3 regions of the Bradyrhizobium sp. 61 genome follow, and region 2 is predicted to be linked to each of the others. Evidence: predicted binding sites of a transcription regulator. Region 2 holds the regulator's gene; each other region holds the start of a gene.
The links. The regulator PhoB, encoded in region 2, activates phosphate uptake and scavenging genes when phosphate is short. The targets are predictions, from matches to a motif close to TGTCATNNANCTGTCAT.
Positions count from the first base shown of each region.

Region 1: IVB46_RS06790 (YbhN family protein) is a predicted target of PhoB. The motif match lies at 3,210-3,226, and genes of this name have one in related genera.
Region 3: IVB46_RS06975 (UDP-2,3-diacylglucosamine diphosphatase) is a predicted target of PhoB. The motif match lies at 2,764-2,780, and genes of this name have one in related genera.

Region 1 is NZ_JADPIU010000014.1:158,644-164,003, reverse strand. Features, by position in the region: gene IVB46_RS06795 (hypothetical protein) at 1-1,847, opposite strand, end outside; gene IVB46_RS06790 (YbhN family protein) at 1,938-3,020, opposite strand; gene IVB46_RS06785 (ferritin-like domain-containing protein) at 3,465-3,971, shown strand; gene IVB46_RS06780 (MFS transporter) at 4,113-5,360, shown strand, end outside.
Region 2 is NZ_JADPIU010000019.1:13,335-18,694, reverse strand. Features, by position in the region: gene pstC (phosphate ABC transporter permease subunit PstC) at 1-194, shown strand, start outside; gene pstA (phosphate ABC transporter permease PstA) at 196-1,041, shown strand; gene pstB (phosphate ABC transporter ATP-binding protein PstB) at 1,038-1,859, shown strand; gene phoU (phosphate signaling complex protein PhoU) at 1,871-2,587, shown strand; gene phoB (phosphate regulon transcriptional regulator PhoB) at 2,603-3,310, shown strand; gene IVB46_RS08365 (GcrA family cell cycle regulator) at 3,547-4,059, opposite strand; gene IVB46_RS08360 (aspartate aminotransferase family protein) at 4,516-5,360, shown strand, end outside.
Region 3 is NZ_JADPIU010000014.1:204,090-209,449, forward strand. Features, by position in the region: gene IVB46_RS06965 (threonine/serine dehydratase) at 1-806, opposite strand, end outside; gene IVB46_RS06970 (glycosyltransferase family 1 protein) at 871-1,914, opposite strand; gene IVB46_RS06975 (UDP-2,3-diacylglucosamine diphosphatase) at 1,928-2,740, opposite strand; gene thiD (bifunctional hydroxymethylpyrimidine kinase/phosphomethylpyrimidine kinase) at 2,956-3,756, opposite strand; gene IVB46_RS06985 (Lrp/AsnC family transcriptional regulator) at 3,885-4,130, shown strand; gene IVB46_RS06990 (neutral zinc metallopeptidase) at 4,509-5,360, shown strand, end outside.

The DNA.
Region 1 (5,360 bases), on a different contig from region 2:
GCCATCGCGGCGTGGCCTTCCGCGCTTGGATGCACGGCGCCGCCGTAGACGGCGGAGAGGACGCCCCAGGTGGCGTCGTGGATGTCGGTCGGTTGGCTCGCCGCCGGCAGGCCTTGCGGATAGGTCATCGCGGCAAAATAGCTGTCATTGGCATCGCGGATCCAGCGCGCGCGCGGCAGGTAGGCGCGATACTCCGAGGCGCCGCGGCCGCACAGCATCGGCTGGCTCGCCGCGCTCACGATATCGGGATTGAAGCTCTGGCCGTTCTCGGCGAAACACGTGCGGTCGAATTCGGGATCGTTGCCCGCATGGGCGCAGAAGCCGTGATCGGCGAACACTGCCTGGTGCGAGTCCACGAAGGTCATGCGATCGGCTTCGGGATCGCGGCACAGTGCGCCGCGCGTGCAGGTGGCGAGCCCCTTCAGCTGCGGCAGGAATTCGGTGTCGACGAAGGTCGAGACGCGAGCGAGGCGCTGCGGATCGGCGTTGAAGGACGGATGGATGTCGAACCCGGCGCGGCCGCCGCGGCAGGGCACGCCGCCATCGGCGAGCGCGGGATTGGCGTAGGAGACATAGACCACGTGCGAGAGGTCGCCGCCGACGAGCGGCTTCAGCGCCTCGCGCAGCTTGGCGAAATTCTGCGGCAGCTCGCGCGCCAGTGCATCGCGGGAATCGTCGACGCTCGCCATTACGCCGGAGCGGCGGAACAGCGCGCGCTCGGTCGCGGTGTCGACGATGACGTCGGCGACGAGGCCGGAGAAATAGACGTCGTTGGCGCCGACCGAGAGCAGCACGAGATCGAGCGTGCGGTCCGGCTGGCGCTTTTTCGCCGCGGTGAGCGCCTCACGCAGCTCGGCGACCTGGGCGTTCACGCTGGTGTTGCAGACGCCCGTCTTGCCGGGCGGGCATTCGCGGGCGCGCTGCGAGCCCAGCAGACCGTCGCCGATGCTGGCGCCGGTGCAGGCGAGTGGCAGAAAGGTCACCGCGATGTGGGTGTAGCGCACCGCGAGCGCGAGAGCCGTGCGGGCCTGGTAGCTGTAGAGCGAGCGGTGGCAGGGCGAGTTGAACCAGAGCGCGCCGTAATGCTGCCAGTTGGCGAGCGTGTCGGGTGCTTCGCAGGCGCGGCCACCTTTATAGCCGGCACGGCTCGGCCGGTAGTATTGCGCACCGGCGGTACCGAGATAGGAGCGGAAGCAGAAGCCTTCGTCCGACAGCGCCAGCGGCCGGTCGGGATTGCCTTCGCCGGAGGCGATGCTGTCGCCGAGCCCGGCGACGAAGATGTCGCGGACCTGGATCTCGGCCTGGACGCGCTGGGTCGGATCGGAGCCGGAGGAGACGTCGACGCTCGCGACCGTCTGCTTGCCGTAGCGGACGCGCAGGTTGATCGGCTCGGCGCAATCGAAAGTCGAGGTCTGCGGCCCGTCGCCGTCGTCGAACGACCAGGCGCAGGTGGCGCCGACCGGCACCGCGCCGGTCAGGCGCACGGTCACCGGATGGTCGGTCGGGGTGAGGTAATTCTCTTTGACGTTGTCGCGGGTGCAGGGCTGGTTGACCCGGCCTTGGAGGTCGATGCAGAGCCGGTTGACCATGTTGCGGGCCCAGCCGCGGCCCTCGCTCTGGAGCTCCAGCGACTGCTCGGCGGCGAGGATGCTGCGGTTACGCGCGTTCTCGACATGGAGCTGGAAGTCGCGCTCCTCGCGGAACAGGCGGAAGCGGTTGCGCACCTCCCAGGATATCTGCATCGCACCGGCGTTCTGCGCGGCGGCGCGCTCGAGCGGCAAAGACGTCAGAATCCCGGCAAGCAGCAGGAGGCCTGCGGGGAGGGTACGAAAGGAAAAAGGGATCATGGCCCGCGTGTTCAACGGCAAAGTTGAGGCGGAAATAAGAGAGCATTGCTGCCCCGCCCGCAACCTTTGTCTGACGGTCGCCCGCCCGCCTTACCGCTTGCTGGCCTGTCGCAACGACCGCTCGCGTTCCATCGCTGCTACCTGCTTGGGCAGGTTGCCTTGCGCGCAGGCCTCGGCCAGCCGCCGCCGCTCGTGCCAGGGCTCCACCACGTTCATCCAGAGCTCGCGCGCGCCCATGATGGAGATGGCGAGGCCGAACGGGATCACGAAATAGAGGATGCGGAAGACCAGCAGGGTCGCCAGAAGCTGCTCGCGGCCGAATTCGGGCAGCGCGACCAGCATGGCGACATCAAACACGCCGATCGAGCCGGGCGCGTGGCTGGCAAAGCCGATCAGCGTCGCCAGGATGAACACCACCGCCAGCGACATGAAGTCGATCGACGGATTGGCCGGCATCAGCAGGTACATCGCCGTGGCGCAGAAGCCGAGATCGACCACGCCGATCAGGATCTGGACCAGCGTCAGCGGCGCCGAGGGCAGCACCACTTTCCAGCCCTTCTGGCCGAGCTCGCGGCGCTTCTCGCCCATGCAGAGCCAGACCAGATAGGCGCCGATCGAGGCGAGGCCGCCGAGCCCGATCAGCCGGTTGATCGACGACGGCAGTTGATCCATCGATGAGGCGGCATCCGGATGGATGACCATGCCGATCGAGAGCACGAAGATGTTACCGAGCCAGAAGGTCAGGCCTGACAGGAAACAGATCTTCGCGACGTCGATCGCGTTCAGCCCGTAGTCCGAATAGATCCGGAAGCGGATCGCGCCGCCGGTAAAAACGGTGGCGCCGATGTTGTGGCCGATCGAATAGGACGTGAAGCTGGAGAGTGCTGCGATGCGATAGGGCACATGCTTCTTGCCGATCGTTCGCAGTGCAAAATAGTCGTAGAAGGTCAGCGTACAGAACGCGAAGACGACGCAGATCGCCGCCAGCCCGATATTCCCGCGGGGAATCTCGGTCAACGCGGTCAGGATGACGCCGGTATCGATGTCCTTGAGAGTGCGCGCAAGCGTTGTGATCGCGAAGGCGATGATGAAGACGCTCGCAGCAACACCGAGCCGTCGCCAGCCGATCCATCTCTTGAAGCCGCGCTTCAGCGCGGGCAGCAGTCCGTGCATTCATCCTCCCGGCGGGGGGCAAGACCGATCGGCCAGACATTGGCCGGTCGGGTGCGATCACTGCCCGAAATGGGCTTCGACCGCTAGGCATGGTGTAGCTCATTTAAGGCAAAAACAGCGACTTGTGCAGCCCTTGACAACGATAGGTTCTGCGTTCGACCGATAGGTTCTGCGGTGGACCGCCGCTTTTGTCATATGTGGTTCATATCGGGCGCGCGTTAAGCATATGAGTCGGGGCACCTGCCTGGAACGCGCGTCCGCATCTTGACATGATTTCGTGTCCGCCCGCAGTCGGCATTGTTCCAACGCAAGCGATGCGAGCTTTTTGGGAACGTCGGTACCGTGCGCCGGTTAGCGCTCCATCAGCAATCGAACATGGCGGAATCATCGGCTTTTCGTGCGAGCCGACGCCTCCGTGTTCCCGAAACCGCGAGGATCGGAACGATGGGACTGTTCACAAAAGACATCAAGACCATGAACGACCTGTTCGTGCACCAGCTTCAGGACATCTATTACGCCGAGCAGCAGCTTACCAAGGCGCTGCCGAGAATGGCAGATAAGGCCACCGATCCGCAGCTGAAGCAGGGCTTTTTGACGCACCTCGAAGAAACCAGGCAGCACGTCAAGCGGCTCGAGGAAGTGTTCAAGATGCACGGCGCGCAGGTGAAGGCGGTCGACTGCCCGGCCATCGACGGCATCATCGAGGAAGCCGACGAGACCGCCGGTGAAGTCGCCGACAAGGCGGTGCTGGACGCCGCCCTGATCAATGCGGCCCAGGCCGCGGAGCATTACGAGATCGTCCGCTACGGCAGCCTGATTGCCTGGGCCAAGCAGCTCGGCCGCAACGACTGCGCCACCGTGCTCGCCAAGACGCTGGAAGAAGAGAAGGCGACCGACAGGAAGCTGACCACGCTCGCCGAGAGCAAGGTCAACCGGCGCGCGGCGAGTTAGGGCCGGCGTTGCTGCGCAAGGCGTCGCGCGGTCATCCCGCGCGGCGCTCGCGTATGACGCATCCATCATTCGGTCATTGTCGAAACATGATGGCGGTCTGGAGGCGTATGTTTCGCATGGGGCTGCAACCGAGGCGGCAGCATGCGAGCCAGCACCATCAAATATGAACCCCTCGACGGCGGAGCCGCTGCGCAGCGTGCCGGCTCGCGCTTTGCGACATCCCTCACGCTTGCCGCGATGAGCCTCGGCTATGGCGTGGTCCAGCTCGACGTCACCATCGTCAACACCGCGCTGGATGCGATGGGCAAATCGCTCGGCGGCGGCGTCGCCGAGCTGCAATGGGTGGTCAGCGCCTACACCATCGCCTTTGCCGCCTTCATTCTGACCGCCGGTGCGCTCGGCGATCGCATCGGCGCCAAGCGCATCTTCATGGCGGGGTTCGCCATCTTCACCGCGGCCTCGCTCGCCTGCGCGATGTCGCCCAATGCGGCCGTGCTGATCGCAGCGCGGCTGGTCCAGGGGCTGGCGGCGGCGATCCTGGTGCCGAATTCCCTGGCGCTGCTCAATCATGCTTATGCGGACGACCGCGAGCGTGGCCGCGCCGTGGCGGTCTGGGCCGCCGGAGCGAGCCTGGCGCTGACTGCCGGTCCCTTCGTCGGCGGCGCGCTGATCACGCTGGTCGGCTGGCGCGCGATCTTCCTGGTCAACCTGCCGATCGGTCTTGCCGGCTTGTGGCTGAGCTGGCGCTACGCTAGCGAGACCACGCGGTCGCGCGCGCGCGAGATCGATCTGCCCGGCCAGCTCGCCGCGATCGCCGCGTTGGGCACGCTTGCCGGCGCGATCATCGAAGCTGGCGCGCTCGGCTGGAGCCATCCAGCCGTGATCGCAGCATTCGTTGCCTCAGCCGCATTCGCGGTGCTCTTCGTCTGGCGCGAGAGCCGCACCGTGCAGCCGATGCTGCCGCTGTCGCTGTTCCGTCACCGGCTGTTTACCCTGACCACGATCGTCGGCCTCCTCGTCAACATCGCGATCTACGGCCTGATCTTCGTGCTGAGCCTGTATTTCCAGAGGATCAACGGGCTGTCGGCCTGGTGGACCGGGCTCGCCTTCGTGCCGATGATGGGGGCGGTGCTGCCCGTCAACCTGCTGGCGCCGCGTGTGGCCGAGCGCATCGGCTCGTGCCCGACCATCGTGGTCGGCGCCTGTATCTCGGCGCTCGGCTGTCTCGGGCTGCTCTGGACCGAAGCCGGGACCAGCTACTGGGCGATCTTTGCGCAGATGATCGCGATCAGCGGTGGACTTGGCCTGCTGGTGCCGCCGCTGACCTCCACCTTGCTCGGCAGCATCGACAAGGCGCGCTCCGGCATCGCCGCCGGTGTCCTGAACGCG
Region 2 (5,360 bases):
TCCGCATCTCGTCGTCGATCTTCGCCCCGGGCACCACGATCTCGGCGGCGATCGCATCGGAGTTCGCCGAGAGCGACGGCCTGCACCAGTCCGGCCTGATCCTGCTCGGCCTGCTGCTGTTCGTGCTGACATTCTTCGTGCTCGCGGCTGCACGGTTGATGCTGATGCGTCTTGAAAAGAAGGCGGGGAAGTAACATGAACCCGATCTACGCACGCCGCCGCCGCATGGACATCGTCATCCGTGTGCTCTGCCTGGCTGCCGCTGCCTTCGGCGTCACATGGCTCGCGCTGATCCTGATGACGCTGCTCTACAACGGCATTGCCGGCCTGAACCTGGAGCTCTTCGTTGCGGACACGCCGCCTCCGGGCTCGACCGAGGGCGGCCTGCGCAACGCCATCGTGGGTTCGATCATCATGACCGTGCTCGGCGTCGGCATCGGCGCGCCGCTCGGCCTGTTCGCCGGCACCTATCTCGCCGAGTACGGCCGCAACGACCGCCTGACCTCGGTGATCCGCTTCATCAACGACATCCTGCTCTCGGCGCCCTCGATCATCATCGGCCTGTTCATCTATGGTGCGGTGGTGGTGCCGATGCGCGGCTTCTCGGCGATTGCCGGCGCACTCGCACTCGCGGTCATCGTCATCCCGGTGGTGCTGCGTACCACCGAGGACATGCTGCTGCTGGTGCCGAACGCACTGCGTGAGGCGGCCTCGGCGCTCGGCCTGCCGCGCTCGCTGGTGATCAAGCGCATCGCCTATCGCGCGGCGCGCTCGGGCCTCATCACCGGCGTGATGCTGGCCACCGCCCGCGTCGCCGGCGAGACCGCGCCGCTGCTCTTCACCGCGCTGTCGAACCAGTTCTTCAGCCTGGGTCTGAACAAGACGATGGCGAACCTGCCGGTCACCATCAACAATTTCGTGCAGAGCCCCTACGCCTACTGGAAGCAGCTCGCCTGGAGCGGCGCGCTGCTCATCACCCTGACCGTTCTTGCCCTGAATATTGGCGCGCGCATTCTGAGCGCCGAGAGGACCGCAAAATGAGTGATCTTTCCGTATCGATGAGCGCGGCCGGTGGTTTGCCGCAGGCGCCGGTGCTGCCCGAAGCTCCGGCCAAGGTGACGGTGCGCAACCTCAATTTCTACTACGGCGAGCAGCACGCGCTGAAGAACATCAATCTGGCGCTCGGCACCAACCGCGTCACGGCGTTCATCGGCCCGTCGGGCTGCGGCAAGTCGACCCTGCTGCGCATCTTCAATCGGATGTACGACCTCTATCCGGGCCAGCGCGTCACCGGTCAGCTCATGCTCGACCAGACCAACGTCCTCGACCCCAAGCTGGACCTCAATCTGCTGCGCGCCCGCGTCGGCATGGTGTTCCAGAAGCCGACGCCGTTCCCGATGACGATCTACGAGAACATCGCCTTCGGCATCCGCCTTTACGAGAAGATCTCGAAGTCCGAGATGGACGACCGCGTCGAGAACGCGCTGCGCGGCGGCGCGCTGTGGAACGAGGTCAAGGACAAGCTCAACGCCTCCGGCCTGTCGCTCTCCGGCGGCCAGCAGCAGCGCCTCTGCATCGCCCGCACGGTCGCGGTGCGGCCCGAGGTGATCTTGTTCGACGAGCCCTGCTCGGCGCTCGACCCGATCTCGACCGCCAAGGTCGAGGAGCTGATCCAGGAGCTGTCCGAGAACTACACGATCGCGATCGTCACCCACAACATGCAGCAGGCGGCGCGCGTCTCCGACAAGACCGCCTTCATGTATCTCGGCGAACTGATCGAGTTCGACGACACCAGCAAGATCTTCACGTCGCCGACCGACCGGCGCACGCAGGATTACATCACCGGCCGGTTCGGCTGAGGAGACGGAACATGGGTTCTGAACATACCGCAAAGGCCTTCGATACCGACCTCCAGGAGCTCACGCGCCTGGTCGCCGAGATGGGCGGCATCGCCGAGCGCATGATCGTCGATTCCGTCGACGCGCTGATCCGCCGCGACGTCGCGCTCGGCCAGCGCGTGGTCACCATCGACGCCGAGCTCGACGCGCTCCAGAAGAAGATCGAGGAGCGCGCCGTGCTCACCATCGCGCGCCGCCAGCCGATGGCGGTGGATCTGCGCGAGATCGTCGGCGCCATGCGCGTCGCCACCGATCTCGAGCGGATCGGCGACCTCGCCAAGAACATGGGCAAGCGCGTCGCGGCGCTGGAGACGGATTTCCATCCGCTCAAGCTGTTCCGCGGCCTGGAGCACATGACCGACCTCGTGCAGCAACAGGTCAAGTCGGTGCTGGATGCCTATGCCGCGCACGATCTGCCGGCGGCGATGGCGGTGTGGAAGGGCGACGAGGAAGTCGACGCCATCTGCACCTCGCTGTTCCGCGAGCTCCTCACCTACATGATGGAGGATCCGCGCAACATCTCGTTCTGCATCCATCTGATGTTCTGCGCCAAGAACATCGAGCGCATCGGCGACCACGCCACCAACATCGCCGAGACCGTGTTCTACATGATCGAGGGCCAGGCGATCACCGACAAGCGGCCGAAGGGCGACATGACGACCTTCGCCACGACGGTCCCGAACACTTAAGGAGCGACGAACACCATGGGCGCACGCATTATGGTGGTTGAGGACGAGGAAGCTCTCACCGAGCTTCTCCGCTACAACCTCGAAGGCGACGGCTATGACGTCGAGACGGTGATGCGCGGCGACGATGCCGACACCCGCCTCAAGGAGCATATCCCCGATTTGATCGTGCTCGACTGGATGCTGCCGGGCCTCTCCGGCATTGAGCTGTGCCGGCGGCTGCGCACCCGGCCCGAGACCAAGCAGCTCCCGATCATCATGCTCACCGCGCGTGGCGAGGAGAGCGAGCGGGTGCGGGGTCTTGCGACCGGCGCCGACGACTACATCGTCAAGCCGTTCTCGGTGCCGGAGCTGCTGGCACGCGTGAAGGGCCTGCTCAGGCGCGCCAGCCCGGAGCGGCTCGCCACCGTGCTCGCCTATGGCGACATCGAGCTCGACCGCGACAAGCGCCGCGTGGCGCGCTCGGGCCGGCCGATCGATCTCGGCCCGACCGAATATCGCCTGCTGGAGTTCTTCCTGGAGCATCCCGGCCGCGTGTTCTCGCGCGAGCAGTTGCTCGACAGCGTCTGGGGCCGTGACATCTACATCGACGAGCGCACCGTCGACGTCCATATCGGGCGCCTGCGCAAGCTGCTCAATCTCGGCCGCGAGCAGGATCCGATCCGCACCGTCCGCGGCGCGGGCTACGCACTGGACGATCGCTTTGCGAAGGCGGAGCAGGCGTAAGCTCGGTGAGCTGCGGCCACATTCTCGGTGTCGTCCCGGACAAGCGCAAGCGCGGGTCCGGGACACCCAAAGCGATCGGTTATTGTGTGAAAAGGTAACTCCGAGTCCCCGTAGCCACATCTTGCGGTGGTTAAGGGTCCCGGATCTGCGCGTGCTCAAGGCGCGCTTGTCCGGGACGACATCGGATTTGTTGAGCCGCCATCGTGTGACGGCTCCTTTCTGAGCTCAGAACGACTTCAGCGCGGACCCGGCTTCGCCGGCGCGCGCCGGCGATCGGCCGCGGGCTGATACGCCACGCGCGAGTGCTGGGCGCAGTAGGGCAGGCCGGAGAGCGCCTTGCCGCCGCAGAAGAAGAAATCCGGGCTCGAGGGATCGCCGACCGGCCAGTGGCAGGTGGCCTCGTTCAGCTCCAGCAGCGACAGCCGCTGGCTCATCGGCACGACGTTGTCGTAGGTGACCGGTTCGGCCTCGACCTCGACTTCGAAGGCTTGCGCCAGCGCGGTGTTGCCGCGTGCGATCGGACGGGTCACCCTCATCATGTGCTGGGCGGGGCGCGCCTTGCGCGGCCGCGGCGCTGCCGATGAAGGGCTCTTGGCGCGGCCCGACAGGCCGAGCCGGTGCACTTTGCCGATCACGGCATTGCGGGTCACATTGCCGAGTTCAGCGGCGATCTGGCTGGCCGAAAGTCCGGCCTCCCAGAGCTTTTTCAGCTGCTCGACGCGATCATCCGACCAGGTCAAAACGGTCATTGCACCCTTTCCTTCGCCGGCGCCTGCCATCCTGGCGGCCGCACGGCGAATGCCTAAGCTTCGAAAAACCCGTGCCGCCAGAATCCCTTAAGGCTCGCCGGGCGCACCAGATGCGCCCGAACGCTTACGCCGGTACATGAGGACTTAGAGGATCAGAACTGCTGCACGAGATGTCGTATCTGACAAGCCAAACGCTACAATATGGCGTGACTCACGCGCAAGAGTCCGCCGACTCGCTTCCACATGTTCCGTGGCGGAAACACGCAAAATCGCCACCGCAAGACTACGGATTCTGCGTTTCGCGAGGCTTTCCGGGCGGCATTGACACCGGTTTCACCAGGCATAAGATAGTCAGGCGTGCCGCCCTTAAAAGGCGGCACGTTTCGTTTTCCGAGCCGGTCAATGGTGCGTTGCGCAATGCACGCTCACGCCGTCCGCAACATTCAAGTGATCGTCATGACTAACAGCGCAGCGCCGCATTTGCTCCCCGTTTTCGCCAGGTCCGACCTCGGTTTCGAGCGCGGCGAAGGCTGCTGGCTGATTGCGACCAATGGCGATCGCTATCTCGATTTCACCTCGGGCGTGGCGGTGAATGCGCTCGGCCATGCTCATCCTGCGTTGGTCAAGGCGTTGCAGGAGCAGGCCACCAAACTCTGGCACATGTCGAACCTGTTCCAGAGCCCGGACGGCGAGAAGCTCGCCGCGCGTCTGTGCAATGAAAGCTTCGCGGACTTCGTGTTCTTCTGCAATTCCGGCGCCGAAGCGCTGGAAGGTGTGATCAAGCTGGTCCGCCATCATCACTTCTCCAAGGGTCATCCGGAACGGTACCGCATCGTCACCTTCGAAGGCGCCTTCCACGGCCGCACGCTGGCAACGCTCGCCGCGACCGGTTCGGCAAAATATCTCGAAGGGTTCGGCCCGCCGATGGACGGCTTCGACCAGGTCCCGCATGGCGATATCGAAGCCGTCAAGAAGGCGATCGGTCCGCAGACCGCCGGAATCCTGATCGAGCCGATCCAGGGCGAGGGTGGCGTGCGTTCGGCAACGCCCGCCTTCCTGAGGGCGTTGCGCCAGCTCTGCGACGAGAAGGGCCTGCTGCTCGCGTTCGACGAGGTGCAGACCGGCATGGGCCGCACCGGCGATCTGTTCGCGCATCGCCGCACCGGCGTCACGCCTGACGTGATGTCGCTGGCCAAAGCGCTCGGTGGCGGCTTCCCGATCGGCGCGGTGCTGGCGACCGCGGACGCGGCTGCCGGCATGGGGCCCGGCTCGCACGGCTCGACCTTCGGCGGCAATCCGCT
Region 3 (5,360 bases), on a different contig from region 2:
TCCTTGTCGGATGCCGTCACGCCGCGCGCCAAGAGCTTGCTGTTGATCGCAAAGGTCATCTCGCCGGGGATCAGGGCCATCAGCGCATCGCAGATGGTGCGGCCCGCAGGCCCATGCGGCTCGCGGTGGCCGGCGGTCAGCGAAATGCCGTGATCGTCGAACGCCTCGGGCTCGGCCACCACGATCTCGGCGAGCGGATAGCGCGCCTTCACGGCCGTGGCGACACCCGCGATCAGGCCGCCGCCGGAGGCCGGCGCCACCACGATGTCGGGACTGAGGCCGAGCGCAGCCATGTCCTCCGCGATTTCGCGACCTGCGGTGCCCTGCCCCGCGATCACGAACGGATCGTCATAGGGCCTGACCAGCGTCGCGCCGCGCTTCTCGGCGATGCCGCGCGAGATCGCCTCGCGGTCGTCGCGATCGCGATCGTACAGCACCACCTCGGCGCCATAGGATTTGGTGCGCTCGCGCTTCGACAGCGGCGCATCCGCGGGCATCACGATGGTCGCGTGCATGTCGAGGATCTTGGCAGCCGCCGCCACGCCCTGGGCGTGGTTGCCGGACGAGAACGCGACGACGCCGCCGGCGCGCTTATCCTGCGGGATCGAGGCGACCTTGTTGAAGGCGCCGCGGAACTTGAAGGAGCCGGTGCGCTGGAGCATCTCCGGCTTCAGGAAGACCTTTGCGCCGACGCGCTCGTTGAGCACGGGAAAGGACAACAGCGGGGTGCGGATGGCGAAGGGCGCGATCACGCGTGCTGCTGCATCGATATCGGCAGGGCCGATCGGGAGGAGCTGTTCGGTCATGCCTAATGTTATCGCGCCGGACGAGGCGCGGGGCAAGACACCTGCGCGCGATGAACCTTGGTTTTCAGGCTACGAAACTAACCGGCTCCGCCCCATTCCTGCCTGGAAGCACCGCTCCGACCGCCCTGATGCTATCGACGAAAGCCCTCGCCGAGGCCTCCCAGGTGTAATTGGCGGCAAATTCGACGCAGTCCTGCCGGGACACGTCGAGCGCAGCGAAGCAGGCGTTGCGCAGATCGTGGTCGAGGGCGCCGACCGGTGCATCGCCGATCACGTCGCGGGGGCCCTTCACCGGGAACGCCGCAACCGGCAGGCCGCTGGCGAGCGCTTCCAGCAGGACCAGGCCGAACGTGTCGGTCTTGCTGGGGAACACGAACACGTCGGCCGCCGCATAGATTGCCGCCAGCGCCTCGCCGTGCTTCTCGCCCAGGAAGATCGCATCCGGATAGGCTTCTTCCAGTGCGACCCGCGCCGGGCCGTCGCCGACGATCACCTTGGTGCCGGGCAGATCGAGATCGAGAAACGCCTCGAGATTCTTCTCCACCGCAACCCGGCCGACCGAGAGAAACACCGGCGCCGGCAGGCAGAGGTCGATCCCACGGGGGTGGAACAGGCTGGTGTCGACGCCGCGCGGCCACAGCACGACGTTGTCGAAGCCGCGTTCGCCAAGCTCGCGGGCGAGCGCCGGCGTTGCCGCCATCACGGCGCGGCTGGGCGCGTGAAATCGGCGCAGCGCCCGCCAGATCAGGGATTCCGGAACCGGCACGCGGGCGCGGACATATTCGGGAAAGCGGGTGTGGAAGCTGGTCGTGAACGGCAGCTTGCGCTGGCGGCAGTAGCGGCGGACCATCAGGCCGATCGGCCCCTCCGTCGCAATGTGGATGCTGTCGGGGCGCGCCTCTTCGATCAGCTTCGCGATTCGCGCCGGGCGCGGCATGGCGAGCCGCACGTCGCGGTAGCTCGGCATCGCGAAGGTGCGGAACGATTGCGGCGTCAGGAACGTGAACTCGACGTCGAGCCCCTTGGCGGCGTCAGCGAGCTTGGTCAGCGTCCGAACCACACCGTTGACTTGCGGGTGCCAGGCGTCGGTCGCGACCAGGATGCGCATCAAGGGGCCCTTGTTATGCAGCTCTGGCTGCGACCTGCGGGACCTGTGCCGGCTTCCGCGCCTGATCCGCCCAGGTGATGATCTCGAAATGACCGTCGTCATGCTCGACCAGCGCCGTGCAGCTCTCGACCCAATCGCCGCAATTCATGTAGCGGATGCCGCCCTCGTCGCGGATCACGGCGTAGTGGATGTGGCCGCAGATCACGCCGTCGGCGTCGTGGCGCCGCGCCTCGGCGGCGAGCGCCTGCTCGAACGCGCCGATATAGTTGACGGCGTTCTTGACCTTCTGCTTGGCCCATTGCGACAGCGACCAATAGGGCACCTTGAACATGCGCCGGAAGAAGTTGACGAAGCGATTCATCTGGATCGCGAAGTCATAGGCCTTGTCGCCGAGATGGGCGAGCCAGCGCGCGTTCTGCACCACGAGGTCGAAGATGTCGCCGTGGATAACGAGATAGCGCTTGCCGTCCACGCCGGTGTGGACGGTGTTCTCGACCACGTCGATGCCGCCGAAATGCGTGCCGTAATAGTTGCGCAGGAACTCGTCGTGATTGCCGGGAATGTAGATGACCTTGGCGCCCTTGCGCGCCTTGCGCAGCAGCTTCTGGACCAGGTCGTTATGCGATTGCGGCCAGTGCCAGCTCGATTTCAGCGCCCAGCCGTCGACGATGTCTCCGACGAGATAGATCGTGTCGGCATCGTGGTATCGCAGGAAGTCGAGCAGCAGGTCGGCTTGAGAACCGCGGGCTCCGAGATGAACGTCGGAGATGAACAACGTGCGAAAGCGCCTTTCAGGGCTCTCGTCACTCACATCGTAACTTCCCATGCGACAGCCTGTAACAATATCCCGTGACAGGGGGATGACCAATGAACCTTTGAGGCACCCTCGGATACGAATCAAACCTCGCCTCGCCCGTCCCGCGAATATCAGTCGCATGCGACAATCAGGCGACATGACGCCGCAACGGCCTCCGCAAGACCCCGGAACCGATGGCTGATCAGGTTAACGGCAGCGGTCCCGCGCGCCGCTGGCGGCCCGGATCAGTAAAATTTGTGGAAATGATGGACCGGCCCGTGGCCGTGGCCGACGCTGAAGCGGTCGGCGGCCGCGATCGCTGCGCTGATCCAGGCCTTGGCGTTCCGCACGGCGCGCTCGAGATCCTCGCCCCTGGCAAGCCCCGCCGCGACGGCCGAGGACAGCGAGCACCCCGTGCCGTGGGTGTTGCGGGTGGCGACGCGCGGCGCCGCAAGCGCGATCGTGTTCTCGGCCTCGACGAGATAGTCGATGCTTTCGGCGCCCTCGCCGTGCCCGCCCTTGATCAGGACCGCGCGGCAGCCCAGCGCCAGCAGCCGGCGTCCCTGGCTCTCGATCTCGGCCTCGCGTGTCGCGACGGGCTCGTCGAGCAGAGCCGCGGCCTCGGGCAGATTAGGCGTGATCACCGACGCCAGCGGCATCAGTTTCTTGCGCAGGGCTTCCACCGCCTCCGCGGCGAGCAGGCGATCGCCGGAGGTTGCGACCATCACGGGATCGAGCACGATATGCTCGGGCTTCCAGCGCGACAGCGCCGCTGCGATCGCATCGATGCTGGCGGCCTGCGCCACCATGCCGATCTTCACCGCGCCGACCTCGAGATCGGAAAACACGGCATCGATCTGCGCGGTGACGAAGTCGGCGGGCACCGCGTGGATGCCGGTGACGCCGCGCGTGTTCTGCGCGGTCAGGGCCGTGATCGCGGAGGCGCCATAGACGCCGAGCGCGGCAAAGGTCTTCAGGTCGGCCTGGATGCCGGCGCCGCCGCTCGAATCGGAGCCGGCGATGGTGAGCGCCACGGGCGTCGTCATGGGGCGATTTTCCGCGTTTTTGAGACCATCGCCCGTCCTAGCGCGCACCCCGGTGGCCCGCAAGTTCGCTTGCTAAATCCGGCCGATTTTGGCCTATTAGCCGCCAGATAAGCTTCGGAGTGACTGCAATGGTTCCTTTTTTCGTCCAGATCAAATGCAAGCTCGGCCAGTCCTACACGGTCGCCAACGCGCTTGCCGAAGCCGAGATCGCCTCCGAGATCTACTCCACGGCCGGCCATTACGATTTGCTGGTAAAGTTCTACGTCGATAAGGACACCGACATCGGCCACTTCATCAACGAGAAGGTGCAGGTGCTGCCGGGCATCCAGGACACCCTGACCATCATCACCTTCAAGGCGTTTGGCGCGAGCTAGGGTGTGCACTCACAGAGGGCCGGATGGGAAGTACGCTTCCGAGACAGCGCAGCGGACCAATTGTACTCAAAGTGAGTTCTTCGGATTTTAACCATCGCGCACATCATCCAGCGCTCGACACCCTCTCGCACTGGCAAGGCCCAACGCGCTTCATCGATGACGGCCGCGTCGACATCGCGCCAATGTCCGGTCAAAAAACGGATAGTCTCCAAGTGGTTGGGGCCTTTGCATCGTAGCCCACGCGCTTAGGTCCGCGGAGGAACAATTCGGCGGCCCGATCGCTTGCACCTATGCCGCGCGCAAAGTGTGAAATATTTCATTGAACATACAACCCTGGAATGCTCTTTTCGCACGGATCGTGAGCGCCGGGGGCCGGCAATGCCCAAAGGACCGCTTGTTTCGATAGCAGTGGCTGTCTGGGTGCTTTGCACAGACGGCTTAGCCTGGGCGGTTCGCCCAGCAGCGATAGACCCCGCTGCCATCCTCCGTAACCAAGTCGACAAGATTGGTCCGGGTTCAGTTGTCTTTAATCCTCCGACGGAAATGACGGTCGGCTATCAGGAGCCAATAACCGTCCGGCCGCACCAACGTCATGGCGTGGCTCAAACTGAACAGATCGAGGTTGGCAGCTTCATGCGGGCTCGCCTATTCGGTGAAGGATTCACGGCAACAACGAGTAGCGATGACGCGCAAGCCGCGTGGCTTTATGCTGAGCTTCCAGCGAAGTCGGGCGACCAGACCGGTGCACCGCGCGACAAAATGTATCTCTTCGTTTCGCGAGTTCTGGGCAGCACGGAGGAGGTCTGGCAGGCAATCTTCGCATCCGATCGCCTAACTTATCGGCCACCCCGTCTCGTCCTGTACACAAGCGCCACCTACGCGGCCTGCGGATTAGCCGAGAAAATCATGGGACCATTCTATTGTCCTGATGATCAGAAAGTCTACCTCGACCTTTCGTTCTTCCAAGAGATGCAGACTGACCTTCACGCCTGCGATTCGAGCGGCGCCGACTGTCAACTTCCTCAGGCCTATGTGATAGCCCACGAAATCGGACACCACGTTCAGAACTTGCTGGGAATTATGCCAAAAGTGCGCGAGCTTCAAGGGAGCATGGAAACGGAGGCGGAGAGAAACCGGTTACAAGTTCGTCTCGAATTGCAGGCCGATTGTCTCGCCGGCATTTGGGCGCGTAAAATTAAAGAGAAAGCGAAGGTCAACGCGAGCGACATA